DNA from 4 places in the Brachybacterium ginsengisoli genome. Region 1 is predicted to be linked to each of the others. Evidence: riboswitches for the same ligand, from Rfam matches in the RefSeq annotation. Region 1 holds a riboswitch; each other region holds the start of a gene.
The links. Region 1 has a riboswitch for thiamine pyrophosphate ahead of CFK41_RS02815 (bifunctional hydroxymethylpyrimidine kinase/phosphomethylpyrimidine kinase). Riboswitches for the same ligand answer to the same signal wherever they lie in the genome.

Region 1 (7,384 bases):
GCCCTCCGGCGGCAGGGCACGATCGACGGAGCGGTCGGAGGCGACGGATGCGGCGGGGAGGCTCATCGGGACACCCCCGCCGTCTGGAGCGCCGGTGCGTCGGCCCAGGCACCGCCGGGATCCACCCGCCGTGCCTGCTCGAAGAACTCCAGCTCATGGCGGCAGGCGAGCAGGAAGGCGCGGGCCGCCTCTGCCCGGACCTCGGGCGCGGCGGTATCGAGCTCCTGCTCCACCACGGCCAGCGCGCCGCGCACCCCCGCGACGAAATCCGGGTCGCGATAGGTCAGCAGCCAGGCCGCATAGGGGTGATCCGGCGCGACATCCGGCAGATCCGCCCCCACCTGGGCGTAGAGCCAGAAGCAGGGCAGCGCCGCGGCGGCGGCCACGACGCTCGGGGAACCGAGCGCGTGGGCGAGCAGGAAGTCGGTGTAGGCGCTGGTCACGGGGCCGACGGGAATGGTCGCCGCCTCGCTGCGACCGGCCGACCAGTCACGGTGCAGCTCCATCTCCACGGCCAGGCAGTTCCGGGAGGAGGCGGCCCAGAACTCGCGGGCCTCGGTGCGGGCGGAGGTCTCGGCGAGGGCGGCCAGTGCGCGGGAGTAGCGCACCAGGTAGTGCGCATCCTGCGCGAGGTAGAAGGAGAACTGCGCCTCGGGGAGGCAGCCGTCCACCAGTGCCCGCACGAACCCGGACTCGGAGATCTGCTGCGCCAGCGGCGCTCCCGCTGCCCACAGCGCCTCTGTCCAGGGGCCGACGGGCGCGACCGCCGCCGGGGTGGCGGGACCGTCGGCCGGTGCCACCAGCAGCTCCGGGACCTCCCAGCGCTCCGCGACGGCGTCGGCCGGGAGCCAGGGCGCGGCGGAGCCCGCCGCGGAGAGCCGACGGGAGCGGTGGGAGTGGTCGACCGGGCCATGCCCGCCGCCCACCTGCAGCGCCGCGCCATGGTCGACGGCCTCGTGCAGCCAGTCGGTCACCCAGGCCAGCGCCGCGGCGGGGGAGTGCCCACCGCCCAGGCGCGTGGCGAGAGCGGCGGCGAGGGAGCAGCCCGTGCCGTGGGTGCTGGTGGTGTCCACCCGGGTCGAGGGCACGCGGTGGCGGGAGCCGTCGGCGCCCACCCAGGTGTTCGCGACCTCGCGGTCCTCGAGATGGCCCGTCTTCACGATCACGCTCACGCCGGTGCGCTCCGCCCACTGCGAGGCCTGATCGAGGGCTTCGCGCTCGGTGCGGGCGCGGGGCGCTCCGGTGAGCACCGCGAGCTCGTCGATGTTCGGGGTGACCACGGTGGCCAGGGCGCAGAAGCGGATCATCGCCCGCTCCGCCTCGGGCTCGAGCAGGCGGTCGCCGCTGCTGGCCACCATCACCGGGTCGACCACCAGCACGCGCGGCGGATGCTCCCGCACCCAGGTCTCGACCGTCTCGATGACCGCGGCGGTGCCGAGCATGCCGGTCTTGACGGCCTCGAGGGCGACGTCCTCCCCGACCGCCTCCAGCTGCGCGGTGAGGATGCTCGTGGGCGGGACATGGATGTCGCGCACGCCGTGCGTGTTCTGGGCGACCACTGCGGTGATCACGGCCATGCCGTACCCGCCGGCGGCGGTGATCGACTTGAGATCCGCGGCGGTGCCGGCGCCCCCGGTCGGATCGGTGCCGGCGATCGAGACCACTCGCGGCAGCGCCGGACGATCGAGGGCAGGCGGAAAGAGGGTGCAAGGATCCGAGCTCATGCGGACATCCCTTCGCTAGTACGAACTAGATCAGGTTCCACGGGTGTGATCTCAGCGCCGACGGCGCACCCCGTGTCCACCGGCGAGTGTAGGTCAGGGGCCACGACGGCCGTCAGCGATGGTCACAGAGGGACATCGTGCGGAGGGATCCGGCTCCGGTGCGTCATCGCGGTGCTACGGTGCAGCGATTCAGACGGATCCGGAAGAGGTGCTGAGCGATGGCCGAAGCAGTCCGATTCCCGAGCTCCCGAGGCCCGGAGCTCGCGGGCGTGCTGGAGACGCCTGAGGGCGAGGCCCGCGGCTGGGGCCTGGTGATCCACGGATTCACCCTCGGCAAGGACTCACCGGCGGCCTTCCGGATCGCGCGCGGTCTCGCGGCCGAGGGCATCGGCATGCTGCGCTACGACTGCCTGGGCCTCGGCGACTCGGACGGCGAGTGGGGAGACGGGTCCTTCACCGTGAAGGTCGACGACACCGTGCGCGCCGCACAGTTCCTCGCCGATCGCGGCACCCCGCCGGAGCTCCTGATCGGCCACTCCTGGGGCGGCGCGGCCGCCATCGTCGCCGCCCAGCAGCTGCCGAGCGTGCGCGCCGTGGTCACCATCGGCGCCCCCTCGGACCCGGCGGGCGTGGAGCGGCACTACGACTCCGTGGCGGACCGCGTGGTGGAGGAGGGCACGGCCCCGTGGCTGATCGGCGGCCGGAAGCTGACCCTGAAGCGGGACTTCGTGGAGGACGTGCGCGGGTCGGAGCTGATCACGCAGGTGCGCACCCTGGATCGTCCGCTGCTGGTCATGCACTCGCCGACCGACGCCACCGTCGACGTCGACAACGCCAGCGCGATCTTCCGCGCCGCGGAGCACCCGCGCAGCTTCATCTCGCTGGAGGGCTCCGACCACTTCCTCACCGCGGAGGGCCAGGCCGAGCGCGCCGCCCGGATCATCAGCGCCTGGGCCGATCCGTACCTGTAGGCGTCCACACCGAGGCGTCGGATCCTTCGCGTGTGGGCTCCCGCTCGTAGGCTCGGGGCATGAAGATCCTGCACACCTCGGACTGGCACCTGGGCCGCACCCTGCACAAGGTGGACCTGCACGAGCACCAGGCCGCCTTCCTCGACTGGCTGGTCGAGCTGGTCCAGGCGGAGCAGGTCGACGTGGTCGTGGTGCCCGGCGATGTCTACGACCGCGCGGTGCCCGCCGTGAGCAGCGTGTCCCTGCTGGACCGGGCGCTGGCCCGCCTCGCGGACACCGGCGCCACCGTCGTGCTCACCTCCGGCAACCATGACTCCCCGGAGCGTCTCGGCTTCGGGCGCTCGCTGATGCGGGCCGGCATCCACCTGCTCACCGACGTGCCGGGGATCGAACATCCCGTCATCGTCGAGGACGAGCACGGAGAGGTGCTCTTCTTCGGCCTGCCCTACCTCGAGCCGGACCGTGCGCGCACCGAGCTGGTCGCCGAGGGCGAGCCGCCGCTGGCCCGCAGCCACGAGGCCGTCACCCGTGCCGCCCTGGACCGCGTGCGCGAGCGCGCCGCCGCGCATCCCGGCGCCCGCACCGTCGTGCTCGCCCACACCTTCGTCAGCGGAGGCGAGGCGAGCGACTCCGAGCGCGACCTCGCCGTCGGCGGCGTCGACTCCGTGCCCGCCGGGGTGCTCGGCGGCATCGACTACCTGGCCCTCGGCCACCTGCACGGCTGCCAGGACCTCTCGCGCACGGTCGGCGCACCCGCCTGGTACTCCGGCTCCCCGCTGGCCTTCTCCTTCTCCGAGCGGAACCACCGCAAGTCCGTGCTGATGGTGGAGCTCGGCGCACCCGGCACCACGGCCGAGGTGCGCCGCCTCGAGACCCCCGTGCCGCGTCCTCTCACCGAGCTGCGCGGCACCCTCGAGGAGATCCTCGCCCGCCGCGACGAGCACGGCGGGGACTGGATCAAGGCCGTCGTCACCGACCCGGCCCGTCCTGCCCACCTGCAGGAGCAGCTGCGTGAGGCGTTCCCCCACCTGCTCCTGACCGAGTACGCGCCCGAGGGCCGCGAGGCCCGGGACGCCACCCCCGTGGTGCGGCGCGAGCAGAACCCGCTGGAGGTGATGGACGACTTCCTCGCCCACGTCACCGGAGCGGCACCCACCCCTGCCGAGCACGACGTCTTGGACCGCGCCTACACCGCGGTGCGCCGCCAGCAGGAGGCCTCGTGAAGCTCCACCACCTGCGCCTGACCGGCATCGGCCCGTTCGCCGGAACCGTCGAGATCGACCTCGCCGCCCTCGGCGCCAGCGGCATGTTCCTGCTCGAGGGCCCCACCGGCTCCGGCAAGTCCACGATCCTCGACGCGATCGTCTTCGCCCTCTACGGGCAGGTCGCCGGCAGCGCGAGCAGCGGCGACCGGATCCGCTCGCAGTTCGCGCCGCCCACCGAGGCGAGCGTGGTGGACCTGGTGTTCGAGACCGCCTCGGGGATCTTCCGGGTGCGACGCCAGCCCGAGTTCCAGCGACCCAAGATGCGCGGCACCGGCACCACCAAGGAGCAGGCCAGGGCCGTGCTGTGGCGGATCGGCTCGCCGCAGCTGATCGCCGACGTCATCGCCGACACCGCCGGCGGGGGCGGCGGCGTCGAGGCGATCGCGTCCCGCATCGACGAGGTGGGTCGCGAGATCCAGCTCGCCGTCGGGCTGAGCCGCGAACAGTTCACGCAGACGGTGCTGCTGCCGCAGAACGAGTTCGCCCGCTTCCTCCGGGCCGGCACGGGGGAGCGCCAGGCCGTGCTGCAGCGCGTCTTCGGCACCGAGACCTACGCGCGCGTCGAGAAGCAGCTCGAGGAGATGCGCAAGCAGGCCCGGCGTGAGGTCGACGCCGCCCAGCAGACCCTCGGCACGGCCCTCGCCCGCTTCACCGAGGCGGCCGCACTCGAGGACGAGCAGGTGAGCCTGCTCGAGGAGCACGCCGCCGCGCTGCGCCTGGAGCCCCTGGCCGCGCTCGCCGAGGAGCATCTCGTCGCGGTCACCTCCCGGGCCGACGGGGCGGCGGCCGCCGCCGAGCGGGCCGGGGCCGCCGAGCAGACCGCCCGCACCGCCGCCGAGGACGCCCAGACCGCGCGCCGACGCATCGACCGCCGGCGCGAGCTCGACACCCTCTCCGCACGGCTCACGACGGAGAAGCCCGCCGTCGAGGCCGCGCGCAGCCGCCTGCAGCAGGACGAGACCGCCCGCCCCGTCGTCGAGGTGCTGCGCCGCCGGGACACCGCCTCCGCCCGGGCCGCGACCGCCGTCGAGGCGCTCGCCCAGCTCGCCACCGCCACCCGGCCGAAGCACGGCGAGGTGGTGGACCTGCTCGAGGGGGAGGACCCCGCGTCGCAGCTGGTCGCCGAGGCCGACGAGGAGACCGCCGCCGCGGGTGCTCTGAAGGAGCTCGTCGAGCTCGAGACCGCCCTGCCCGCACGGGAGCAGCAGCTCGCGGCTCGACGTGAGCAGCTCGTCGCCTCGACCACGGCCGGCGCAGCGCTCACGGAGCAGCTCGAGAAGCGGCCCGCCCAGCGCGCCGAGCAGGTCGCCGCCCGCGATGCCGCGCGTGAGGGCGCCCGCGCCCTCGGCGATGCCCGCCTCGCCCTGCGCGCCGCCGAGGAGCGCCAGCAGGCCACGACCGCCGCCGACGCCCAGCAGAAGCAGGTCGGGGCCGCCCGCGAGAAGGCCGCCGCCGCGCTCCGCATCGCCCAGGAGCGGGCCGCGACGGAGACCGATCTGCGCAGCCGCCGCTTCGCCGGCATCGCCGCGGAGCTCGCCGTGGACCTCGCCGACGGGGACGCGTGCCCCGTCTGCGGCGCGCTCGAGCATCCCCGCCCCGCCGGCGCCGCCGAGGACGCCGTCACCCCCGAGCAGGTCGGGGCCGCCGAGACCGCCCGACGCGCCGCCGAGGCCGAGCACTCCCGCGCCGAGCAGGCCCGGGCCCTGGCCGCCCAGCAGCTCGACCGGCTCCGCGAGGCCGCCGGCGAGCTCACCGCCGAGACCGCGAAGGCCGCCGTCGACGCCGCGACCGCCCAGGTCACCGCCGCCCGGCGAGCCGAGGAGACGGCGACCCGGCTCGAGACCGCTCTGACCGCCTTCGACACGGAGACCGAGACCCTCACCCGTCGGCGGCAGGAGGACGCGCTCGCCCTCGAGCGCGAGCGGACCGCGCTCACCGCCGCCGCGGACGCCCTCGAGACCGACCGCACCCGGATCACCGAGGCCCGCGGGGAGGACGACTCGATCGCCGCACGTCGCCGGGCCCACCTCTCCCGCGCGCGGGCCGCGAGCGCGCTGCGGGAGTCGCTGCGGGCCCGGGCCGAGGCGGAGCAGCGGGCGGCCGAGCTCGCCGAGGACGCCCACCGCTCGCTCGCCGCGAGCGGGCTCGCCACTGCCGAGGCCGCGCAGGCCGCCGTGCTCCCCGCCGAGGAGCGCATCCGCCTGCAGAAGCAGGTCCAGACCCGCGCCGTCGAGGAGTCCCGTCTCGCCGACGGCCTGGCCGAGGAGGGCATCGCCGACGCCCTCGCGAGCGACGAGGCCCGCGAACAGGCGGAGGCCGCCCGGACCGCCGCCGCGGAGAGGCTCGCCGCCGCGCAGACCGCTTCCCGCGAGGCCGCCGGGGTCGCCGCCCGCCACCGTGGCATCGCCGAACGGGCCGCCGCCGCCCGCGCCGCGCTGGCCACCGCATCGGCCCAGGTGCGCACCGTCAGCGAGGACGCCGGCATCACCGTGCGCGTCGCCGACCTCGCCACCGGCCGCTCGAGCGACGGGGAGCGCGTGCAGCTCTCCACCTATGTGCTCATGTGGCGGCTCGACGCCGTCATCGAGGCCGCCAACCAGCGCCTGGCCCTGTTCTCCGGCTCGGACCTCGAGCTGCTGCGCGACCGGGGCGCCCGCGGCGCACGGAAGACCGGCCTGGACCTGCTGGTCCTGGACCGCCGCACCGATCAGGCGCGCGTGCCCGAGACCCTCTCCGGCGGCGAGACCTTCTTCGTCTCGCTCGCGCTCGCGCTGGGCCTGGCGGACATCGTCATGGGAGAGGCCGGGGGAGTGCAGATGGAGACCCTCTTCATCGACGAGGGCTTCGGGAGCCTGGATCCTGAGACCCTCGAGACCGTGGTGCGGGAGATCGGGCGCCTCGCCGAGAGCGGCCGCACGATCGGCATCGTCAGCCACGTGGGCGACATGAAGGCCCAGATCGCCGAGCAGATCCATGTGCGGCGCGGCGCGGACTCCCGCTCGACGCTCAACGTCACCGCCTGAGGAGACCGAGGCTCTCCTCGACGCCCGGGTCCGCTCGACCCCGCGGGCGGTGACGCTGGCGGAATCCCCGCGCCCGAAGTAGGTCACACATGGGTCCGCCGGACCCACGAGCGGCGCCCGCGGATCTACCATCGTTGCGACCCCCCGACGGCAGGAGCCCTCATGACCGCGACACCCCGCCCCTTCGCCCTCCCGGCCCCCGTGGCCGGTTCGCGGATCGTCGGAACCGGCCACTACCGCCCCGAGCGAGTGATGACCAACAAGGACCTCGAGCAGCTGGTCGAGACCAGCGACGAGTGGATCCGCCAGCGCACCGGCATCGAGGAGCGCCACATCGCGGCCGACGACCAGGACGTCGCCGACCTCGCCGCCGTCGCCGGCCGGGCCGCGATCGCCGACGC
Region 2 (7,384 bases), 1.8 Mb from region 1:
CGTCGACCGTCCGCGTCGAATGCACCGACCGCGCCTCGCGCACCTCGATGCCGTCGGTGACCAGCACCGCGTCGATCCGTCGGGTCGGCGATGCGGCGGGGAAGGTGTGCTCCTCGGGGCTCGCGGGATCGCGCAGCAGCGGGGACAGGAGGCGGCGGGCGGTCCCGTCGGCGGTCTCGTTGAGATCCCCGCCGAGGATCACCGGCGCCCCGGCGCCGCGCACCAGGGCGGAGAGGTGCTCCGCATGACGCATCCGGTTGTCCTCCTGCAGCGCCAGGTGGGTCGCGGCGACCACGGCCGTCCCGCCGCCCGGCACCGAGAGGCGCAGGGCGGCGACGCCGCGCGGATAGGTCGAGTTCAGGTCCGAGACGGTCTGGGCCACGGGATGCGCGCCGCGACGGATCACCTGGGCAGCGACCTCGTCGGTCGCGAGGATCGCCAGGCCGCGCCCGCCCGCCCCGCCGAGCAGGATCCGGCGATCGATCTGCCGGGCGAACCAGCGCAGCCGCGTCGTCGGCAGCACGAACCGCGGAGCCTCCTGGACCAGCAGGATGTCCGGCTCCAGATCCCGGACGGCCTCCACGAGCGCCGCGAGATCACCGCGCAGCTCCCACAGGTTCCAGCTGAGCACCCGCAGATCCCAGCTCGCCCGGCTCATGCGCGGGTCCCCTCGCCGCCCTCGCGGACCATCGGGGCGATCACGCGCTCCACCAGGCCCCAGAGCTCGTCGACCTCGTAGCTCGGCCAGCCGAAGAGCATGCGCCGCCACTCGGGCAGCACGGCCTTCGGACCGAGGGCCGCCCCCATCAGCGCCCCGGTGATGCAGGCGACCGTGTCGGTGTCGTAGCCGGCGCGCACGGCGGATCGCAGCGCCACCACCAGGGCATCGCGCTGGGCGAACTTCCCCTCCGGGATCGGGCTGACGCCGGAGATCGCGGCCCAGGCGGCCTGGAAGGCGCCGACCACCCAGCCGTTGCGACGGAACATCTCCGGGGTGGACTGCTCCGCCTCCTCGATCCGTTCGAGCCAGACCTCGCGCCGCTCCTCGGACAGCTGCGCGAGCCCCACCCGCACATCGATCTCGCCGGTGAGGATCGCGCGGCGCACCGCCAGGCCCCACAGGATGTTCGCCTCGATCGTGTCGGGATGCACGTGTGTCAAGCGACACACCGCGGTGATCGCCTCGACCGCATCCTCCTCCGGGGAGAGCAGATAGGGCAGCACGGTGACGTGCGCGCGCATCAGCGATCCGTTCCCGGCGGAGGCGGGGAGCTGCTCGTGGGCGGTGCTCGCCGCGATCCGGAAGTCCTTGGCCCGGGGCGCGTAATGGCCGTCCTCCCGGGCGAGATCGGCGGCGGTGCGGACCACCTGCGAGGTGAGCGTGCCGATGTCCGGAGTGCCCAGCGACCAGGAGTACCACTCCCGGGCGATGTGGTCCTGAGCGGTGTCGAGCCGCAGGTCATGGCCGTCCGACGCGGCGAGGGACGCCTCCAGGACCACGATCGCCATCGCGGTGTCGTCGGTCCACTCCCCCGGCTGCCAGTCGAGGACGCCGCCCCCGATCATGTCGATCTCCTCGACGTCGGGCACGGGCGGCTGGAACTCGTAGGGAGCACCCAGGGCGTCCCCGGCGGCTGCGGCCACGACGGCGCCCACAGCGCGCTGGCGCTGGAGGGGCGACAGGCCCTCTCCCCCGGTGGTCATCGCATCCGTCCTCACGGGCCCATGGTTCCACACCGAGGGCGTCGGATCGCATCCTGTCCGTCCCCGGTACCCTGGTGAGGACCCAGAAGGAGCCCCATGCCAGACACCCCTGCGGCCTCCGCACCGCACTGCGACGACCCGCACGACCACACCGGCCACGACCATCCGCCCACCGGCGCGGACCTCGTCCGGGATCTCGTCAAGGGACTGTCGATCCAAGCGCTGCTGATCCCCGCGGTGGGCGTCGTGCTGCTGCTCGCGATCCTCCCCGTCGCCCCGCTCTCCCCGGTCACCCTGCTGCTCGGCATCGGCCTCGGCGCCGCCCAGCTGATCTCCCTGATCGCCACCAGCCTGTTCGTGGCCCGCACCCGCACCCAGCTGGCCGTGAACCCCGGCCTGCTGGCCGTGCGCAGCGTCGTCGACGAGCTGCTGCGCGTCGCCGCCGTGCTGCTCGCGATCCTGCTGTGGCCGGCGGACATCCGCTCGGAGCTCGGGATCTGGGTGGGCGCCGGCTGCGCGCTGGTGTGGCTGATCCTCGCCACCGCGCAGACGGTCACCACCCGGCAGCGGATCGCCCGCCCCGGCGAGTGGTCCGAGGAGGCGATCTCGACCCTGCTCGCGCACCGCGTCGGCGCCCGCTCCACCGTCGTGATGCGACTGCTGGACGTGCTCGGAACGGTCATGTTCCAGGTCGGCGCCACGGTCCTGGTGATCCTCTCCCCGGTGCTCGTGATCGGCACCGTCGTGCTCTCGATCGGCGTGGGCCTGTCCACGCTGGTGCTGCACCGCCGCCCGCCGGCCGGCCGCTCCCGCAGCCCCTGGGCCTACGCGCCCTTCGGGCTCGGGCTGCTCGCCCTGCTGCTCGCCGTGTTCGGCCTGAACGTCCTCTGACCCGCCGTACCCCCTCCACACCTCGCAGGAGCCGATGATGACCACTGCCCCCTCCGCTCGCCCCTCCGGCCTCTCCCTCGACCAGGTCGACGAGTCCGTCCGGATCCAGGACGACCTCTTCGGGCACGTCAACGGCCGCTGGCTCAGCGAGCACGTGATGCCCGCTGACCGCTCGAGCGACGGTGCCTTCCACGCCCTGCGCGACCTCTCCGAGGAGCGGGTGCGGGAGATCGTCGAGGAGGCGGCGGCCGACGTCACCTCCCGCGACCCGCGCGCCGAGCAGGTCCCCGCCACGGACCATGACCGGGTGGGCGCCCTGTACCGCATGTTCATGGACACCGACGCGATCGAGGCCGCCGGGGTGGGCGTGCTCGAGGACCTGCTGGGCACCGTCGCCGCCGCCGCGGACCTCGATCAGGTGGTGCGGGTCATGGCCGCCCCGGACTCCGGCGCCTCCGCACTGCTGGCCTACGTCTGGACCGACGACATGGACTCGACGAACTACCAGGTCAAGATTCATCAGGGAGGCCTCGGCCTGCCGGACGAGTCCTACTACCGCGAGGAGCACTACGCCGAGATCCGCACGGCGTACGTCGAGCACCTCGCGAACCTCGCCCGCCTCGCCGCCCTCCCCGGACGCGAGGGCCTGGTCGCCGGGAGCGCCGAGGACCTCGCCGCCGCGGTGATGGGCTTCGAGACCCGCCTCGCCGCCTCCCACCTGGACGTGGTGCGCCTGCGGGACCGGGAGAAGTCCTACAACCCGATGGATGATGCGCAGCGCCGCGAGCTGGCGCCGGCCTTCCCCTGGGACGCCTACATCGAGGGCACCGGTGCGCCGGCGAAGGCCTTCGAGGTGGTCTCGATCGGCCAGCCCGAGTTCGTCACCGCCGCCGCGGAGCTGCTGGCCGGCGAGGACCTCGCCGTGCTGCGCACCTGGCTCTCCCTCCACTCCGTCGCCTCCTACGCCCCGTACGGCCCCGCCGCCCTGGTCGAGGAGGACTTCGACTTCTCCGGTCGGACCCTCTCGGGGGCAGAGGAGCTGCGCGACCGCTGGAAGCGCGGCGTCGCCTTCGTCGAGGGCGTGGTCGGCTTCGCCGTCGGCCGCGAGTACGTCTCCCGCCACTTCCCGGTCTCCCACAAGGAGCGCATGACCGAGCTGGTCGACGCACTGATGGCCGCCTACCGCACCTCCATCGAAAGCCTCGAGTGGATGACTCCCGAGACCCGTCGGAAGGCGCTCGCGAAGCTCGAGAAGTTCATCCCGAAGATCGGCTATCCCGATCAGTGGCGCGACTACGACGGGCTCGAGATCGTGCCCGGCGACCTGGTCGCCAGCGCTCGTGCCTCGCGCCGCTTCGAGGCCGCCTTCGAGTTCGCCAAGGTGGGCGGGCCGATCGACGAGACCGAATGGCACATGACCCCGCAGACGGTCAACGCCTACTACAACCCCGGCCGCAACGAGATCGTCTTCCCGGCGGCCATCCTGCAGCCGCCCTTCTTCGACGCGGAGGCCGACGACGCCGTGAACTTCGGCGGCATCGGTGCGGTCATCGGGCACGAGGTGGGCCACGGCTTCGACGACCAGGGCTCGAAGTACGACGGCGACGGCAACCTGATCTCCTGGTGGACGCCCGAGGACCGCGAGGCCTTCGACACCCGCGCCGCGCAGCTGATCACCCAGTACTCGACCCTCTCCCCCCGGGAGCTCGACGACTCCCACCGGGTCAACGGAGCCCTCACCATCGGTGAGAACATCGGCGACCTGGGCGGTCTGTCCATCGCCGTCAAGGCCTACCTGGCCAGCCACGACGAGGAGCAGGTCGCCGCCGAGATCGACGGCTTCACCGGCCTCCAGCGCGTGTTCTGGTCGTGGGCCACCGTGTGGCGCGGCCGGAACCGGGTCCAGGAGGCGATCCGTCGCCTGGCCGTGGATCCCCACGCCCCGATGGAGTTCCGCTGCAACACCGTGGTCGGCCACCTCGAGGAGTTCCACACCGCCTTCGGCGTGGTCGAGGGCGACGCGATGTACCGAGCCCCCGAGGAGCGGGTGAGCATCTGGTGAGGCCCGAGGCGCCCTTCTACGTGGGCCGCACCCGGCCCTCGGCCATCGGCTGGACCCGGATCGGGCTCACGCTGCTGGCCGGGGCCGTGCTCGCGCTGATCATGGCCCAGCGCTCCACGGCGCTCGGCGTCCTGCTGGTGGTGGCGCTCTTCGCAGCCCTCGCGCTGTGGACGTGGATGGGTCAGTGGACCCGTTTCATCGTCGACGAGCACGGGCTGACGGTGAGCCTCGGCGGCTTCCTGCCGCGCCGGGCCTGGCCGCTCGAGGACTTCCGCACCGTGCAGCTGCGCGAGCTGCCGCGGTCGACGGTGGGCGTGACCCTGGGCGGCTACGGCTGGCGGCGGGGCCGCGCGAGCACCCCGAAGCTCGCCGAGCTGACCCCGGTCGGCTCCCGCAAGGTGTTCACCCTCGATGACCTGCAACGTCCCTACAGGATGCTGGTCACCCGCGAGGGCACGATGGTCGAGATCATCGGCCGGGGGACGACGCAGTACATCCTCTCCCCCGAGGACCCGCACGCGACCGCCGACGCCGTCGACCAGGCGATCCGCGCACGACGCTGACCGGACGAGCGGACCCGGTCGCGTAGACTGGTCGATCGTCATCCACTGACAGGGGAGCACCGCAGGGTGCTGAGAGTGCGCGCAGGCGCAGACCCTCGAACCTGATCCGGCTCGCACCGGCGTAGGGAGTCGGGATTTCCGTGGGGGCACCGCCGGTGCCCTGCGCCCCTTCCACTGGGAAGGAGAAGTGATGACTCGTTTCCGTACCGTGGACCTGCTGGTCACCGTGCTGATCGGGGCGGCCTTCGGGGTCGCGTTCCTGGGCTACGGCCAGCTGTACACGCTCATCGGTCCGCTCACCGCGGCGTTCAAGCCCGCCGAGGGGCTGCTCGCAGGGATCTGGTTCCTGCCCGCGATCCTCGCCGGTCTCATCGTGCGCAGGCCGGGCGCCGCCCTGCTGGCGGAGATGATCGCCGCCGTGCTCTCGATGCTGCTGGGCAGCCAGTGGGGCTGGGGCACCGCGATCTCCGGTCTCCTGCAGGGCGGCGGCGTCGAGCTCGCCTTCCTGCTGACCCGCTACCGCCGCTACACCCTGCCGGTCGCGATCCTGGGCGGCGTGCTCGCCGCCCTGCTCGAGTGGGGCTGGGAGAGGTTCGCCTACTACCAGGAGATGAGCTGGGGCTTCTCCGGCGCGATGCTCGGGTTCTTCCTCATCTCCGGGGCGCTGCTGTGCGGCGTGCTCGGCTGGGCGGCGACCCGAGCGCTGGTCGCCACCGGGGCGGTGGACTCCCTCGCCGCCGGCCGGGAGCACGCCCGGACCGTCGCGGTCTGACCGGGAGGCCACGATCCCCGCGCCCCGCTCCTCCGTCACGACCGGTCACCAGCTGACCGGTCTGACCTGGCGACCCCTGACCCGGCGGGAGCCGACGATCGCCGGGCTCGACCTCGCGATCCCCGCCGGGCAGCGCGTGCTGCTCGCGGGCGCGAGCGGGAGCGGGAAGTCCACGGTGCTGCGTGCCCTGGCCGGCCTGCTCGATCCGGAGGACGGCGAGGGCACGGGCCTGCTCCCGCCGCCGCAGCGAACCGGCGAGCGGGGCCTGCTGCTGCAGAACCCCGCCCACGCCCTGGTCGCCGCGACCATCGCGCGGGATGCCGCCTTCGGGCCGGAGAACGCGGCCCTGGACCGACCGGAGATCCACGAGCGCGCGGCGGCGGCCCTCGCCGCGGCGCAGGTGGGTGTGGAACCCTCGCGCGCGCCGCTCGACCTCTCCGGGGGCCAGCAGCAGCGGGTGGCACTCGCGGGCGCGCTCGCCCTGGACCCGGATCTGATGCTCCTGGACGAGCCCACCAGCATGCTCGACGCCGACACCGCCGCTCTCGTTCGCGAGGCGGTCCTGAGTGCGTGCGACCGCTCGCGCTCCACCCTGGTGGTCGCCGAGCACCGCCTGGAGCCCTGGATCCCCCATGTGGACCGGCTGGTGGTGCTCGGCGCACAGGCGGAGGTGATCGCCGACGGCGACCCCCGGGCGGTGCTGCGCGAGCACGCGGCGCTGCTGCGGCAGGAGGGGGTGCTGGGCGCGGAGCCGCCGAGCACGGAGACGGCGACGGCAGGTCCCGTGCTCGCCTCGCTGCAGGGCGTGACCGTCCCGGCGCGCGGCCTGCACGAGCCGCTGGGCCTCGAGGCCCGGGCCGGCCGGATCACCGTGCTCACCGGCCCGAGCGGCGCCGGGAAGACGAGCCTGCTGCGCGCCCTTCTGGACCCGGGCGAACCCGCCACCGGCGCCGTCACCCGGCCGGAGCCCGAACAGACCGCCTTCGTCCCCCAGGATCCCGAGCACTCCTTCGTCGCCGCGACCGTGGGCGAGGAGGTCCTCGCCTCCCCCTGGGCCGCTGATCCCGGGCTCGCCGACGAGCTGCTCGAGCGGGCCGGTCTCTCCGCGCTGCGCGGCGCCCACCCGCATCGCCTCTCGGGCGGCGAGCAGCGCCGGCTGGCGATCGTCGCGGCGCTCGCGCAGTCCCCGTCGCTGCTGGTCCTGGACGAGCCGACCGTCGGCCTCGACGCCCGCCGCCGCGCCGCGGTGCTCGCGCTGCTCTCCGAGGCCGCCTCCCGCGGCTGCGCGGTCCTGGTCGCCTCCCACGATCCCGAGCTGATCGCCCGCGCCGACCACCGCACCGAGCTGCCCGCCCCGGATCCCGCCGGTCCTCCCCTGACGCCGCGCCGCCG
Region 3 (7,384 bases), 1.1 Mb from region 1:
TGCCCAACCAGATGTTCACCATGACCACGGCGATCAGCGCCGTGTCCGAGCTGGTGAGCCACGGGATCGGGCTGGAGATCAGGCCCACCGCGGAGAGGAACTGGTTGAGGATGCCGCTGTCCTGCTCGAGGATCCAGCGCCAGATCGCGGCCGAGACGACCATCGGCAGCAACCAGGGAAGCAGGAGCATCGAGCGCAGGAATCCCGAGAGCGGGAAGCTCCGGCGGAAGAAGAGCGCCAGCACCATGCCGATCACGAACTGCCCCGCGATCGAGACCACCGTGAAGATGCCGGTGTTGGTCAGGGCCTTGAGGAAGATCGGGTCGGAGAGCACCGCGCGGTAGTTCGCCAGGCCCACGAACGGGGCGACTCCGGAGAAGAAGGTCGCGGAGGTGTACTCCTGGAAGCTCATCACCAGGTTCTTCACGATGGGGTACCCGAAGAAGAGCGCCAGGTAGAGGGCCGCCGGGGCGATGAAGCCGTAGCGGACCAGCGCCGAGCCGGACGTCCGGCGCCGACGTCGCGGGGCGTCGTGCCCCGTCGTCTCGGTGAGTGTGGATGCTGGAGCAGTCATGGGGCGGCGGCTCAGCCCAGCGAGTCGGCGGCGTCGCCGAAGGCGGTCTCGGGATCCGCGCCGTCGACCAGCACCTGCTGGAACGCGGTGTAGATCGCCTTGGCGGTGGTGGGCCACTCGGTGCCGAGCTTCCCCGTGCGGGACCGGGCCGTGGAGACCTGCTCGACGAAGGTCGCGAGCTCGGGATGATCGGAGGCGAAGGTCTTGGCCGCCTCCGTGTCGGCCGGGATGGTGTTGCGCGCGGTGCCCATGGTCAGCTGGTTCTCTGCGCTGACGAACGCCTGCAGCACCTCCGCCGCCTTCTTCTGCTTCTCGGTGTCGCCGGTCTGCGGGATGGTCCAGACCTCCCCGCCCAGCGGTGCGACGGAGTCGTCGCCCTCGGCGGGCACCGGGATGATGGCCACGTCCCACTCGAGATCGGGAGCATCCTCCTGCAGACCGACGATGTTCCACGGGCCGTTGACGGCCATCGCGGCCTTTCCGGCCTTGAACTGGTCGATGACATCGCCCTGTCCCCAGTTCACGACGCCCTTGGAGGCCGATCCGTCCGAGACCAGATCCGCCCAGAGCTGTGCCGCACCGGCGACCTCGGGGGTGGAGATGTCGGTCTCGTCCCCGCCGTTGGACCACATGAACGGCAGGAACTGCCACGTGCCCTCGTAGGTGGCGATCGCGGAGAAGGCGATGCCGTAGACGTCGTCATGGGTGAGCGCCTTGGCCGCGGAGGTGAGCTCGTCCCAGGTGGTGGGCGGTTCCACGCCGGCGTCGGCGAGCATCGCGGTGTTGTAGAACAGCGCGATGGTGTTGACCGTGGGGGCCAGTCCGTAGACCTTGCCCTCGAAGGTGCCGGCGTCGAGGATCTCCTTCTTGAAGCCGCTGGTGTCGATCCCGAAGTCCTCGAGGGGCACGAGGGCGCCGGAGCTCGCGATCTCCTGGAGGTCCGGGTTGTCGAGCATGAGCAGGTCCGGGAGGGTCTTCGAGGAGCTCATCTGCAGGACCTTCTGGATGAGCTGCTCGCCGGGGACCTTCTCCCGCTTGATCGTCATGCCGGCATCGGAGGCCACGGTCTCGAGGGTCTTCTGGATCACGACGTCGTCGGCCGGGGTGTTGTAGTAGTCCACCACCCGCAGGACCGACGGCTCGCCGGAGCCGGACCCGCCGCCGGACCCTCCGCAGGCCGCGAGGGAGAGCAGTCCCGGCACGGCGACGAACGCGCCGAGCGCTCGGCGGCTGGGACGGAGCGCACCGTTCACGGCGGGATCGGCGGGGCTGGCAGGGCTGCTGGAACTGGGGTGATTCGACATCATCGTCTCTTCTCTCATCGCTCTCTCGGCGCCGGATCGATTCGTATCGATATCGATGTCGGGCATCCTGCAGGGGCCTGCAGGTGGGGGCACTTCCCGGGCCGCCGCCGTCGGCGATCCCTCGTGCGAGAGCCATCATGACCGACGATCAGGCACAGCACAAGGGCCAGACGGGATCCCGGCGGGCTCACGGACGAGGCCCGCACCCCCTCATCGCCGGCGTCGCCGCTGACCGGACACGCCGCGACAAGCGGAGACGCCCGCTCACGATCGATTCGTATCACCACGCGCTCTCCGGTCCTCGCCACCGGCAGGTCCTTGGAGGCGCTCCTCCCGTCGGCGACGGCGGGGACCTCCCAGACGGTCCCGAGCGATGGTCGGTGCTAGCGTGCCGGGGTGACCGATTCGGATACCCGCTCCCCCGCTTCGCCCACCTCGCCCTCCCCGGAGGACCCCGGGAGCAGGGTCGGCTTCGACCGCGAGAAGTACATCGAGCTCCAGTCGCGCCACATCCAGCGTCGCCGCGAGGAGATCGGCGGCAAGCTGTACCTCGAGATGGGCGGGAAGCTCTTCGACGACCACCACGCCTCCCGCGTGCTGCCCGGCTTCACCCCGGACAACAAGATCGCGATGCTGCACCGGCTCAAGGACGAGCTCGAGATCCTGGTGTGCCTGAACGCGAAGGACCTCGAGCGGCAGAAGGTCCGCGCCGACCTCGGGATCCCCTACGAGGACGATGTTCTCCGGCTCATCGACGTGTTCCGCGAGCACGGCTTCCTCGTGGAGAACGTGGTGGTCACCCAGCTGGAGGACTCCAACCACGTCGCCCGTGCCTTCATCGACCGCCTCGAACGGCTGGGCCTGAAGGTCGCGCGCCACACCGTGATCCCCGGCTACCCCCAGGACACCGCCCGGATCGTGTCCGAGCAGGGCTTCGGCGCCAACGAGTACACCGAGACCACGCGCGACCTCATCGTGGTGACCGCCCCGGGGCCGGGCTCCGGCAAGCTCGCCACCTGCCTCTCGCAGATCTACCACGACCATCAGCGGGGCATCGGCGCGGGCTACGCGAAGTTCGAGACCTTCCCGATCTGGAACCTGCCGCTGGAGCATCCGGTGAACCTCGCCTACGAGTCCGCCACCGCGGACCTGGATGATGTGAACCTCATCGACCCCTTCCACCTCGCCGCCTATGGGAAGCAGGTCACCAGCTACAACCGGGACGTGGAGGTCTTCCCGCTGCTGCGCACGCTGCTCGAGAAGCTCACCGGCAGCTCGCCGTACGCCTCCCCCACCGACATGGGTGTGAACCTCGCCGGGGACTGCATCGTCGCGGACGAGGTGTGCCGCGAGGCCTCGCGGCAGGAGATCATCCGCCGCTACTACAAGGCGCTCATGCACGAGCGGATCAACGACGAGGACGACGTCGTCTCCCAACGGATCGGGATGGTCATGTCCAAGGCGGGCTGTGTGCCCCAGGACCGGGCCGTGGTCGATCCCGCCCTCGCCGTCGAGGCCCGCACCGGCGAGCCCGGCGCCGCGATCCAGCTGGCGGACGGGACCCTGATCACCGGGAAGACCTCACCGCTGCTGGGCTGCTCCGCGGCGATGCTGCTGAACGCTCTGAAGCATCTGGCCGGTCTCGACGACTCGGTGCAGCTGCTCTCCCCCTCCTCGATCGAGCCGATCCAGTCGCTGAAGACGGAGCACCTTGGCAGCCGCAATCCGCGCCTGCACACCGACGAGGTGCTGATCGCGCTGTCGGTCTCCGCCTCGACCGACGAGGGCGCCCGGCGGGCCGTGGAGCAGCTGCGCAGCCTCGCCGGCTGCGACGTGCACACCACCACGATCCTGGGCACCGTGGACGAGGACATCTTCCGCAACCTCGGGATCTCGGTCACCTCGGAGCCGCGGTTCCTGCACAAGGCGCTCTACCACAAGCGCTGATCCGCACCCCAGGGCTCAGGCCGGGACGTCGGTGGGGACCAGCACGAGATAGGCGAATCCCAGCAGGTCGCGGTGCCCTCGCAGCCAGATCGTCCGCTGCTGGTCGAGCTGCTCCCGCACTGCGCCTGCCCGCGGATGCTCCGGGTTCGCGGCCAGCCCCTGCTCGAGCGGCGCCATGTGCCCGGACTCGTAGTCCTCCCACTCCTGGCGGGTGACCGTCTGCGTGGACAGCGGGCGGAACCCCGCGGCGATCGCCGCGTCCACGAGGTCCGGCAGCAGGAGGCTCTCCTGCGCCGTCGTCCCCTCCCACAGCGCGGCGAGCTCGACGTCGCTCGGCGTGTGCTCCCAGTACTCGCAGCCCAGCAGCACGCGGCCCTGTGGCCGCACCAGCTCGCGCAGACGGCTCAGCGCCGTGGGCACATCGCCGAAGGCCTGGAACGCCCCGATGTTCACGACCAGATCGGCCTGCGGAAGGGTCTCGTCCGCCGGTCGTGCCTCCAGCTGCACCCGATCCTCGAGGCCGCGCCGTCGAGCCGACTCCCGGCCGCGCTCGATGTCCGGGCCGTGCTCGTCGATCCCGAGGCCCTGGGCGGAGGGAACGGCGTCGAGCAGGTCGAGCAGCAGCTCCGCCCAGCTGCAGCCCACGTCGAGCACATCGCTCGGCGCGGCCCGTGCGAGCCGGTCGACGAGTCGCTCGGCGCGTTCAGCGGAGAGCGGGGAGTTGTAGGTCAGCGCCGATCCGCTGCCGACGGGAGGAGGTGCATCCGGGGAGTCCATGCCGTGATGGTGCCCCGCCCGGGCGGCAGGGGCCAGGGAATTGCGGGCGCCGCCGGACGATGACGGACGCCGGATCGAGCCCTCCGCGACGGATGTTAGGGTCGGCGCCGATCCCTCGGGTGCCCGCAGCAGCGGGCTGAGATCGGACTGTCGCTGTCCGAGTACCGACCGAACCTGCCCGGGTAATGCCGGCGAAGGAAGAAGGAGAGCGCAGCGCCATGTCCGCACGCCCCGAGAACTACTCCACCCACCACCTCGACGTGCTCGAGGACCGAGAGCACGGCATCCGGGTGCCCGTCACCCGCATCGATCAGGATCCTGCGCCCGACGGCTCCGAGAACCCGCCGCTGCGGGTGTACCGCACAGCCGGTCCCGGATGCGAGCCCGAGGAGGGCCTCCCGCCGATGCGCTCGCGGTGGATCGCCGACCGTGAGGACGTGGAGACCTACCCGGGGCGGAATCGCAGCCTCGCCGACGACGGGCGCGGCGCCCTCCGTCGCGGGGAGGCCAGCGCCGAGTGGGGCGGCCGACGGCGGGATCCGCTGCGCTCCCGGGCGGGTCGGTCCGTCACCCAGATGCATTACGCCCGACGGGGAGAGATCACCCCGGAGATGCGGTTCGTCGCCCTGCGGGAGGAGTGCGACGTCGAGCTGGTGCGCAGCGAGGTGGCCGCGGGCCGGGCGATCATCCCGGTGAACGTGAACCATCCCGAGGCGGAGCCGATGATCATCGGGAAGGCGTTCCTGGTGAAGATCAACGCGAACATCGGCAACTCGGCGGTGACCTCATCGATCGCCGAGGAGGTCTCCAAGCTCGAGTGGGCCACCCGATGGGGCGCGGACACCGTGATGGACCTGTCCACCGGGGACGACATCCACACCACCCGGGAGTGGATCCTGCGCAACTCCCCCGTGCCTATCGGCACGGTGCCGATCTACCAGGCGCTCGAGAAGGTGGACGGCGATGCGAACGCTCTGACCTGGGAGATCTTCCGCGACACGGTGATCGAGCAGTGCGAGCAGGGCGTGGACTACATGACGATCCACGCCGGGGTGCTGCTGCGCCACGTGCCGCTGACCGCTGATCGCGTCACCGGGATCGTCTCCCGCGGCGGCTCGATCCTGGCGGGCTGGTGCCTCGCGCACCACCGGGAGAACTTCCTCTACGAGCACTTCGACGAGCTGTGCGAGATCTTCGCCCGCTACGACGTCTCCTTCTCGCTCGGGGACGGGCTGCGCCCGGGGTCGCTCGTCGATGCGAACGACGCCGCCCAGTTCGCGGAGCTCGACACCCTCGCGGAGCTCACCGAGCGTGCCTGGGCGCACGACGTGCAGGTGATGGTCGAGGGTCCGGGGCACATCCCGCTGCACCTGGTGCGGGAGAACGTGGAGCGCCAGCAGGAGCTGTGCCAGGGAGCGCCCTTCTACACGCTGGGCCCGCTGGTCACCGACATCGCCCCGGCGTATGACCACATCACCTCCGCGATCGGGGCCACGGAGATCGCCCGCTACGGCACGGCGATGCTCTGCTACGTCACCCCCAAGGAGCATCTGGGCCTGCCGGATCGTGATGATGTGAAGACCGGCGTGATCACCTACAAGATCGCGGCTCATGCCGCGGACGTCGCCAAGGGACATCCCGCGGCGCGCTCCCGGGACGACGCCCTGTCGAAGGCTCGCTTCGAGTTCCGGTGGCGGGACCAGTTCGGGCTGTCGCTGGACCCGCAGCTGGCGGAGGAGTACCACGACCAGACCCTCCCGGCCGAGCCGGCGAAGACCGCGCACTTCTGCTCCATGTGCGGGCCGAAGTTCTGCTCGATGCGGCTCTCCCAGGACATCCGCGACACCTACGGGAACGCCGCGGACCAGTCCGAGATCGCCCGTGCGGGGATGGCGGCGAAGTCCGAGGAGTTCCTCGCCGCGGGCGGCACCGTGTACCTGCCCGATCCGGCGCTCCCGCGCGAGCGCTGAGGAGCGGATCGGGAACTTGCGACCGCAGTCCCGATGGGGTCGACTGGTCTCCTCGCCGCCGCAGGGGGCGACCGCCCGAGGTCGGGCGATCGCAGCGGCGGGGAGTCCATCGTCGTGATGCCACGGGGGAACACCATGAGAACGGTCCGATGCCTGCTCGCCGCACTGGCCGCCCCCGTGCTGGTCCTCGGCCTCGCCGCCTGCGCCGGCTCCGACGAGCCGGCGGCCGGGGACGGCACGACGACGGAGAGGACCACCGAGGACCCGACCACCGAGGAGACCACCTCGGAGGAGGCTCCCTCCCCGGTCACCGGCGTCGAGCACGTCTGGATCGACGACTCGTGGGAGGTGCAGGAGATCGACGACCTCTGCGCCATGATCGAGCCCTCTCCGGCGCCCTACTCGGACCAAGAGGGGTTCTTCACCTGCGGCCCCAACGCTGCGAGCGCCCTGGCATGCCAGGTCGAGGAGGACGGGCTCGCCCGCTGCATCACCAGCCTCCCGGACCGCTCCGGGATCAGCTTCACCTCGGAGCAGGCCGCGGCCACCGACCTTCCGGCGAACGAGGACGCCCTGCCGATCCAGGTCACGCTGCCGGACGACGTCACCTGTAATCCTGTGTCCCACGACCACGCCGAGCACTTCGAGGACTACTTCAGCTGGTACGCCTGCTCGGACGGCTCGGAGCTGCTGACCGATGAGGACATCAGCAACACCTTCTCGATCGAGGGCGATGCTTGGACGGTGCGGCGCTCGATCGACCAGCAGGCGCCCGAGGAGGTCGTGCTGACCACAGCGACCTTCGCCGGCAC
Region 4 (7,384 bases), 440 kb from region 1:
TGCCCGCCTCGACGGCGCGGGCGAGGAGGGCGGCGGCGGGCGTCTGCTCGGACATGCGCTCAGAGTAGGGCGGGCGGTGCCGGACCACCAGAGCGCCCCGGCGGCGACGGAGGATCCTCTCTACACTCGCCCCATGAGCGCCTTCGAAGAATTCGTGCTGCTGGAGCCCCGCGAGGTTCCGCTCGGAGGCCCGCGCGGCATGACCGTGCACCGCACCCTCCCCGCGAAGCGGACCTCGCTCATCGGCGCCTGGTGCTTCGTGGACCATTTCGGCCCTGACGACGTCTCCGGCTCCGACGGGATGCAGGTGCCCCGGCACCCGCACACCGGCCTCGCGACCGTGTCGTGGCTGTTCGAGGGCGCGATCACGCACCGCGACTCGCTGGGCAGCCACGCCTTGGTGCGGCCCGGCGACGTGGACATCATGGTCGCCGGCTCCGGCATCACCCACTCGGAGTACTCCGTCCCCGACACCACGATCCTGCACGGCGTCCAGCTCTGGTACGCCCTGCCGGACCGCACCCGCTTCCGTGACCAGGCCTTCCAGGTCTCCACCCCGCCCGAGATCGGGACCGACGCGGTGCGTGCCCGTGTGGGTCTCGGCGGCCTCCGCGCCACCCTCGAGGACGGCACCGTGCTCGAGGACCGCAGCGAGGTCGAGACCGACACCCCGCTCGGCATGGTCCAGCTGGACCTGCGCGCCGGCACCACCGTGCGCCTCGACCTCGAGCCCGGGCACGAGCACGGCCTGCTCGTGGATCGCGGCGCCGCCCGGCTCCGGGCCGGCGTGAGCACGGCGGAGATCGCGCAGCGGGAGCTGATGGTGCTGCCCGACGGCGTCTCGCAGCTGGAGATCCGTGCGGCCGACGGCGAGGACCTCCGCGCGATGCTGCTCTCCGGGGAGCCGCTGGGCGAGGACATCATCATGTGGTGGAACTTCGTGGGTCGCACTCACGAGGAGATCGCCGCGTTCCGGGCCCGCTACCAGGCCGAGATCGGTGCGGAGGGTACGCTCGCGGAGGCTCCGATCCACCCGGACGCCAGGGCGCGCGGCGGCCTCGCCGCCGATGCCGAGCAGTTCGGCCCCTTCGCCCCGCACACCCCCGCGGCCCTGCCCGCCCCCACGCTCCCGAACGGCCACCTGCGCTCGCGCGGCCGGATCGGACTCCCGAAGGACTGAACCCGTGATCCACACCTCCGCCGCTGACCCCTTCGAGGACGATCCGCTCGACGGCGTCGACGCCCCGCCGGTCCCTGTCGCGCCCACGGGACCGGACCAGACCGATCGCGTGATCATCGCTGCGGCGGAGGAGGCCGGGATCGGCTGTCCCTGCGATGTGCTCGTCGTCGACGATGCGACCGGGGAGCTGACCGCCTTCGCCCTCCGGGCGCTCGCGGACCATCCCGAGGCGACGGTGCTGAGCTGGGCCACCTCCCGGGCTCTGGCCGTTCGCTTGCGGGAGCGATTCGCCGACGCCCTCGCCGCGGGCCGGCTGCAGGTGCCGGCCGGACCTTCGCCGATGCCGCTCGAGGCCGCCGCGACCGGGATCGAGCCGCATCTGGTGCTCATGCGCCTGCCCAAGGCCGTCCACGCCCTCGAGGACCGGGTGCGGCGCCTGGCCGCCGCCTCGCAGGGGGAGGGCCGGGACCACCTCGAAGTGATCGCGGGCGGCCGGGTCAAGCACATGACCCGTCGGCAGAACGAGGTGCTCGGCGAGGTGTTCGGGGAGGTGAGGGCGAGCCGCGGGATCGGGAAGTCCCGCGCCCTGATCGGCAGCGGGGTGCGCGCCGGCGTCACGATGCCGATGCCGACCGAGGGGAGCGCCCGGATCTCGGTGCGCGGCACCGCTCACGAGCTGCCGCTGCGGGGGAACGGGGCCGTGTTCGGCGCCGCCACGGCCGACGCCGGCAGCCTCCTGCTCCTCGACGCCCTGGACCGCGCTCTCGGGGGCGGAGAGCTCGACGGGGTCGGCGAGCCCGGCGGATCCGCCCGGGCGATCGACCTCGGGAGCGGGAACGGCCTGATGACCGCCTATCTCGCCGTAGCGCTGCCCGACGCCTCGGTGCTCGGCACCGACCTCGACGCCGACGCGGTCGCGTCCACCGCGTCGACCCTCGCCGCCGCCGGCCTGGACCGCGCGGGTGTGGAGGTCTCCTGGGACGACGCGGCCTCCCTCCAGGAGGACGCAAGCGCCGACCTGATGCTGCTGAACCCGCCCTTCCACGACGGCACGGCGGTCGATGCGACCCTCGTCCAGGGCCTGCTCGACGCCGCCGCCCGCGTGCTGCGCCCTGGCGGGCAGCTGTGGTTCGTGCACAACTCCCACCTGCGCTACCGCCCCGAGCTCGGAGCGCGGTTCGCGACCGTGGAGCAGCGCGCCCGCGACCGCCGCTTCACCGTGCTCAGCGCGGTGCGCTGACCCGCGCGGCCAGGAGGCGGGAGCGGCATGAGGATGTACCTGTCGTCCTACCAGCTCGGCGAGCACGGAGAACGACTGCGCACCATGGTGCGCGGTGACCGACGAGGACTCGTGATCGCCAACGCCCTGGACGGCTGTGCCGACGACCGCCGGGAGGCGGACACCCGACGGCAGATCGCCCTGCTCGCGGAGCTGGGCCTCACGGCGAGGGACCTCGACCTGCGCGAGCACGACGCGAGCACGATCCGGAACGCCGTGGGCGCTCCGGACTTCCTGTGGATCCGCGGCGGGAACGTGTTCACCCTGAGGATGGCGCTGGCCCGCTCGGGCATGGACGAGGTGATCCTCGAGGGTCTGCGCGAGGACCGCTTCGTGTACGCGGGCTTCAGCGCCGGCGCGTGCGTCCTCGCGCCGTCCCTCGCCGGGCTCGAGCACTGCGATCCGGTGGGCCCCTGCATCGCCGAGCACGGCGGGGTGAGGTACGACGGTCTCGGCGTGCTCGATCGACCCGTGGTCCCGCACCTGGACTCGCCGCGTCATCCGGAGACCGAGCTGCTCGGCGAGGTGGCCCGCCGGTACGAGGCGGCCGGCACGTCGTACTGGGCCCTGCGGGACGGCCAGGTGCTGATCGTCGACGGAGAGGACTCACTGGTCCTCTGAGCGGCGCCGTGGCGGCGGTGGTCCAGCGGCACCCCTGCGACGAGCGCCGCCCCACCCTGGTGGGCGGGACGGCGCTCGGGAGATGGTGCGCTGGGGGTGGTCAGGCCACCATGCTGCGCAGCACCGAGGTGAACATGGCCAGGCCGTCGATCCCGGAGCGGGTGCCCTCGCCGGGCTGGTCCGGGCCGAAGCCGGCCTCGACCGCGTGCTCGGGATGCGGCATCAGGCCCACCACGTTGCCCTCGGCGTTGGTGATGCCGGCGATGTCGTGGCGCGAGCCGTTGGGGTTGGCCTCGAAGCCGGCGGGACCGTGGGAGGCGCCGGCGACGTAGCGGAAGACGACCCGGCCCTCGGCCTCGAGCTCGGCGAGGGTGCGCTCGTCGGCCACGTACTGGCCGTCCTGGTTCTTCAGCGGGATCCGGATGACCTGGCCCGCGTCGTACCCGGTGGTCCAGGCGGTGCGGTTGTTCTCCACCGCGAGGGGCTGGTCGCGGCACAGGAACGAGCGGTGCGCGTTCTTGATCATCGCACCGGGCAGCAGATGGGTCTCGCACAGGATCTGGAAGCCGTTGCAGATGCCGAGCACGGGCATCCCGCCCTTCGCCGCATCCACCACCTTCTCCATCACCGGGGCGAAGCCGCTGATGGCGCCCGCACGGAGGTAGTCGCCGTAGGAGAAGCCGCCGGGCAGCACGATCGCCTCGACGCCCTGCAGATCGTCCTCGCCGTGCCACAGCGCGACCGGCTCGGCGCCGGCGATCCGCACCGCGCGCAGCGCGTCCCGGTCGTCCAGAGTGCCCGGGAAGGTCACCACACCGATGCGCATCAGGCCTGCGCCTTCCCGTGGGCCGCGTCCTCGACCTCGATCGCGACGACGTCCTCGATGACCGGATTGGACAGCAGCGTCTCGGCGGCCTCGCGGAGGGTGGCGAGCACCTGCTCGGTCACCTCGCCCTCGACCTCGAGCTCGAACCGCTTGCCCTGGCGGACCGAGGCGATGCCCTCGAAGCCCAGACGCGGCAGCGCGGCGGCGACCGCCTTGCCCTGCGGGTCGAGGATCTCCGGCTTGGGCATGACGTGGACCACGACACGTGGCATGGGTGCTCTCCTGGGGGACGACGGCCTCGGGGCGGGCCTGACGGACGAGTGCTGCGGGACGATGCGCCGTCGGCGCCCGGGGCGGCCGACGGGACGGACCCGACCCGCTCATCGTACCGATCCGTGGCGTCCCCGCGGGGGACCGCCCACCGTGCGATCGGCCTCCTCGCCCGAGCACTGGGCAGGAGGCGGCGACGGCGATAGGTTCGGGACATCCACGACCCCTTCCGGGAGGAACCGATGAAGATCCGCCACCTCGTCCACTCCTGCCTGCTCGTCGAGATCGCCGGGCGGCACCTGCTCGTCGATCCCGGCGGCTTCAGCGCCGAGGCGGTGCGCGCGCTCGGACCCGAGGCGCTCTCCGCCCTGGACGCCGTGCTGGTCACCCACCAGCACCCCGACCATCTCGACCGGGACCTGCTGGACGAGGTGCTGGCGCTGGCCCCCGGGATCGTGGTGATCGCGGAGCCGGAGACCGCCGCCCAGCTGACCGAGGCGGGGGAGGGCGCACGCCCCGTGCCGACCGAGCGGGTGCTCCCGCTGCGCGCCGGTGAGCTGCACGAGCTGCCCGCGCTGGACGGCGAGGACGCCGTGCGGATCCGCGCCGTCGGCGGCCGTCACGCGATCATCCACCCCGACATCCCCCGCGTGGGCAACTGCGGTCTGGTCCTCGAGGCGGGGGGCGGCCCGCGCCTGGGCATCACCGGCGACTCCCTCGAGCCGGTGCAGGAGTTCCACGGCATCGACGTGCTCGCCTTCGCCGTCGTCGCCCCCTGGTCGAAGGTGGCCGAGACGATCGACTTCCTGCGCGCCGTGAACCCGGTGCTCGCGCTGCCGGTGCACGACGCGGTCGCGAGCGCCGCCGGTCGCCCGATCTTCCTGCGCCAGTCCACGAACCTCGCACCGGAGGGCACCGAGGTGCGCGACTGGGGCGCCGATGCGACCGTCGAGGTCGGCGGGGCCTGATCCCGGGGAGAGCCGCGGTGCGGACCGCCCTGCTCCGCGCCCGACGGGCCGGGGTACGGTGGCTGCGTGCACGGGAGTCCGGTGAGCCGGGCTGAGAGGGAGTTCTCCAACTCCGACCGTAGAACCTGATCCGGATCATGCCGGCGCAGGGAGCTCCGCCGAGCGAAGGTCGCCGGGTGCCCGTGCCTCCGTCGAAAGGCACCGGACATGGCCCCCACACCCGTCGGCACCCCCGCTCCGCCCACCGCGCCCGGCGGGCGCCCCGATCCCGCTGCGACTCCCGATCCCACCGCGACTGCCGATCCCACTGCGTCTCCCGATCCCGCTGCGTCTGCCGATCCCACTGCGACTCCGCTCGGATTCGGTGTCGGCGCCCGGCTGACCGCTTCCGTCATGACCGAGGACTACGCCCGCGTGCTGACGGGCATCCTCTCCCGCCTGGACGACACCGGGCTGGTGCACGAGACCGGGGACGTCTCCACCTATGTGGGCGGCCACGAGAGCCAGCTGCAGCGCTATCTGATCGACCTCGCCGAGGACCTCGCGCGCACCGAGCACCACGCCTCGCTCGCGGTGACCCTGTCCCGCGGCTGCCCCGGCGAGGTAGCCTGCGAGCTGCCCGGCGGCGCAGGACCCCGCAGCACCGAGGTGCCCGCTCCCCGCCGCACCGGCCGGTACGCCACCGCCGAATGGGCGCTGTACCCGCTGGCCGACCAGGTCTCCGCCGACGGCACCGCCCCGGACCACATGCGCGACATCTACGCCGCGATCGACCACGCCCGCGACCTCGGGACCTTCCGCGGCTCCGCCCACTTCGTCACCCGCCTCGAGGGCGACATCGGCGACGTGATCGCCACCGCGGTGGCCGGATGGCTGCTGGTGGGCCGCAGCGTCCAGCACGTCACCAGCCATCTCACCCTCTCCCTGAACAGCCCCTCCCACGAGGTGCGCGAGCTCGACGGGGCGACGCGATGACCGCCGCCCCGACCGCACGGACCTCCTCGACGGAGCCCGCCGCACGCCGCTCCCGCCTCTCGCTGCGGGAGATCGTGCTGGTGGTGGTGCTCGGCGTGGTGTTCGGCTTCCTCTACTGGGTGTTCGTGCAGGCCTGGAACGCGCTCGCGATCGCGATGGGACCCGCCGGCGACCTCGCCCAGCACGTCCTGTTCGGGTCCTGGCTGCTGGTGGGACCGATCGCGATCATGATCCTGCGCCGCCCCGGCGTGGGGATCCTCGCCGAGATCCTCGCGGCCGTCATCGAGGTGATCTTCCTGGGCAGCCCCGTGGGCCCGCTGCTGGTGCTCGCCGCGGCCCTGCAGGGCATCGGCAGCGAGCTGCCCTTCGCCCTGACCCGCTACCGCCGCTACGGCTGGGGCGTCTTCGCGGCCTCCGGGGCCCTCGGCGCGGGTCTGGTGTTCTTCTGGACCGCGTACCGGATGGGCTGGTACGGGCAGGATCTGCTCACGCTGCGGCTCGGGGTGCAGGTGCTCTCCGGGATCGTGCTCGGCGGACTGCTGGCGCGGGTGATCGTGCGCGCCCTCGAGCGCACCGGGGTGCTCGCGAACTTCGCGATCGGCGCCGCGTCGACCGGCGAGGGCGCTGAAGCTGACGGGATCCCGCAGCGTCGTGTCCGCTGAGCCGAGGACCGTCCCGGAGAGGATTGCGCCCGCCCGGCCGGAGCCGTCGGCGCCGGTCGTCGAGGCGCGGGATCTCGAGATCGTGCTGCCCTCCGGCGCCGGCGTCGGCCCCTTCACCGGGACGATCCGCTCCGGGGAGCAGGTGCTGCTGCTGGGACCCAGCGGCAGCGGCAAGTCCACCCTGCTGCGGGCGCTCGCCGGAGCGATCCCCGCCCACCAGCGCGCCCGGGTCACCGGCACGGTCCGCGTGGGCGGGATCGACCCCATCGCCGACGGCGTCGTCGCCGCCTCGCAGGTCGTGGGCGTGCTCGGGCAGGATCCGGCCGACGGGGTCTGCCTCCCGCAGGTGGCCGACGACGTCGCGCTCCCGCTCGAGAGCCGCTGCGTGCCGCCGGAACGGATCGGCGAGCAGGTGCACCGAGTCCTCGTGGACGCGGGGATCGGCGACCTCGGCGACCGGAACGCCGCGACCCTCTCCGGCGGGCAGCTGCAGCGGGCGGGGCTCGCCGCGGCCGTGGCGGCCCGGCCCCGGCTGCTCCTGCTGGACGAGCCCACCGCGATGCTCGACGCCGACGGGGTGCGCGCGGTGCGCGAGGCCGCCCG

Region 2: linked by a shared signal. The riboswitch ahead of CFK41_RS11050 (ECF transporter S component) and the one ahead of CFK41_RS02815 (bifunctional hydroxymethylpyrimidine kinase/phosphomethylpyrimidine kinase) in region 1 are both predicted to bind thiamine pyrophosphate.
Region 3: linked by a shared signal. The riboswitch ahead of thiC (phosphomethylpyrimidine synthase ThiC) and the one ahead of CFK41_RS02815 (bifunctional hydroxymethylpyrimidine kinase/phosphomethylpyrimidine kinase) in region 1 are both predicted to bind thiamine pyrophosphate.
Region 4: linked by a shared signal. The riboswitch ahead of CFK41_RS04850 (YkoF family thiamine/hydroxymethylpyrimidine-binding protein) and the one ahead of CFK41_RS02815 (bifunctional hydroxymethylpyrimidine kinase/phosphomethylpyrimidine kinase) in region 1 are both predicted to bind thiamine pyrophosphate.

What each region holds. Positions count from the first base shown of each region.
Region 1 covers NZ_CP023564.1:658,988-666,371, forward strand. Annotated here, with positions in the region: gene CFK41_RS02810 (MFS transporter) at 1-66, opposite strand, end outside; gene CFK41_RS02815 (bifunctional hydroxymethylpyrimidine kinase/phosphomethylpyrimidine kinase) at 63-1,724, opposite strand; TPP riboswitch at 1,715-1,807, opposite strand; gene CFK41_RS02820 (alpha/beta hydrolase family protein) at 1,943-2,695, shown strand; gene CFK41_RS02825 (exonuclease SbcCD subunit D) at 2,755-3,918, shown strand; gene CFK41_RS02830 (AAA family ATPase) at 3,915-6,983, shown strand; gene CFK41_RS02835 (beta-ketoacyl-ACP synthase III) at 7,146-7,384, shown strand, end outside.
Region 2 covers NZ_CP023564.1:2,466,224-2,473,607, forward strand. Annotated here, with positions in the region: gene CFK41_RS11025 (endonuclease/exonuclease/phosphatase family protein) at 1-658, opposite strand, end outside; gene CFK41_RS11030 (ADP-ribosylglycohydrolase family protein) at 655-1,704, opposite strand; gene CFK41_RS11035 (hypothetical protein) at 1,801-2,595, shown strand; gene CFK41_RS11040 (M13 family metallopeptidase) at 2,633-4,657, shown strand; gene CFK41_RS11045 (hypothetical protein) at 4,654-5,220, shown strand; TPP riboswitch at 5,261-5,365, shown strand; gene CFK41_RS11050 (ECF transporter S component) at 5,411-5,992, shown strand; gene CFK41_RS11055 (ATP-binding cassette domain-containing protein) at 6,090-7,384, shown strand, end outside.
Region 3 covers NZ_CP023564.1:1,745,729-1,753,112, reverse strand. Annotated here, with positions in the region: gene CFK41_RS07795 (carbohydrate ABC transporter permease) at 1-574, opposite strand, end outside; gene CFK41_RS07790 (ABC transporter substrate-binding protein) at 586-1,881, opposite strand; gene CFK41_RS07785 (DUF1846 domain-containing protein) at 2,275-3,825, shown strand; gene CFK41_RS07780 (SAM-dependent methyltransferase) at 3,841-4,602, opposite strand; TPP riboswitch at 4,710-4,819, shown strand; gene thiC (phosphomethylpyrimidine synthase ThiC) at 4,821-6,572, shown strand; gene CFK41_RS07770 (hypothetical protein) at 6,708-7,384, shown strand, end outside.
Region 4 covers NZ_CP023564.1:1,101,358-1,108,741, forward strand. Annotated here, with positions in the region: gene CFK41_RS04815 (serine hydrolase domain-containing protein) at 1-55, opposite strand, end outside; gene CFK41_RS04820 (pirin family protein) at 134-1,180, shown strand; gene CFK41_RS04825 (methyltransferase) at 1,185-2,420, shown strand; gene CFK41_RS04830 (Type 1 glutamine amidotransferase-like domain-containing protein) at 2,448-3,080, shown strand; gene purQ (phosphoribosylformylglycinamidine synthase subunit PurQ) at 3,181-3,906, opposite strand; gene purS (phosphoribosylformylglycinamidine synthase subunit PurS) at 3,906-4,178, opposite strand; gene CFK41_RS04845 (MBL fold metallo-hydrolase) at 4,419-5,144, shown strand; TPP riboswitch at 5,205-5,313, shown strand; gene CFK41_RS04850 (YkoF family thiamine/hydroxymethylpyrimidine-binding protein) at 5,352-6,119, shown strand; gene CFK41_RS04855 (ECF transporter S component) at 6,116-6,781, shown strand; gene CFK41_RS04860 (ATP-binding cassette domain-containing protein) at 6,771-7,384, shown strand, end outside.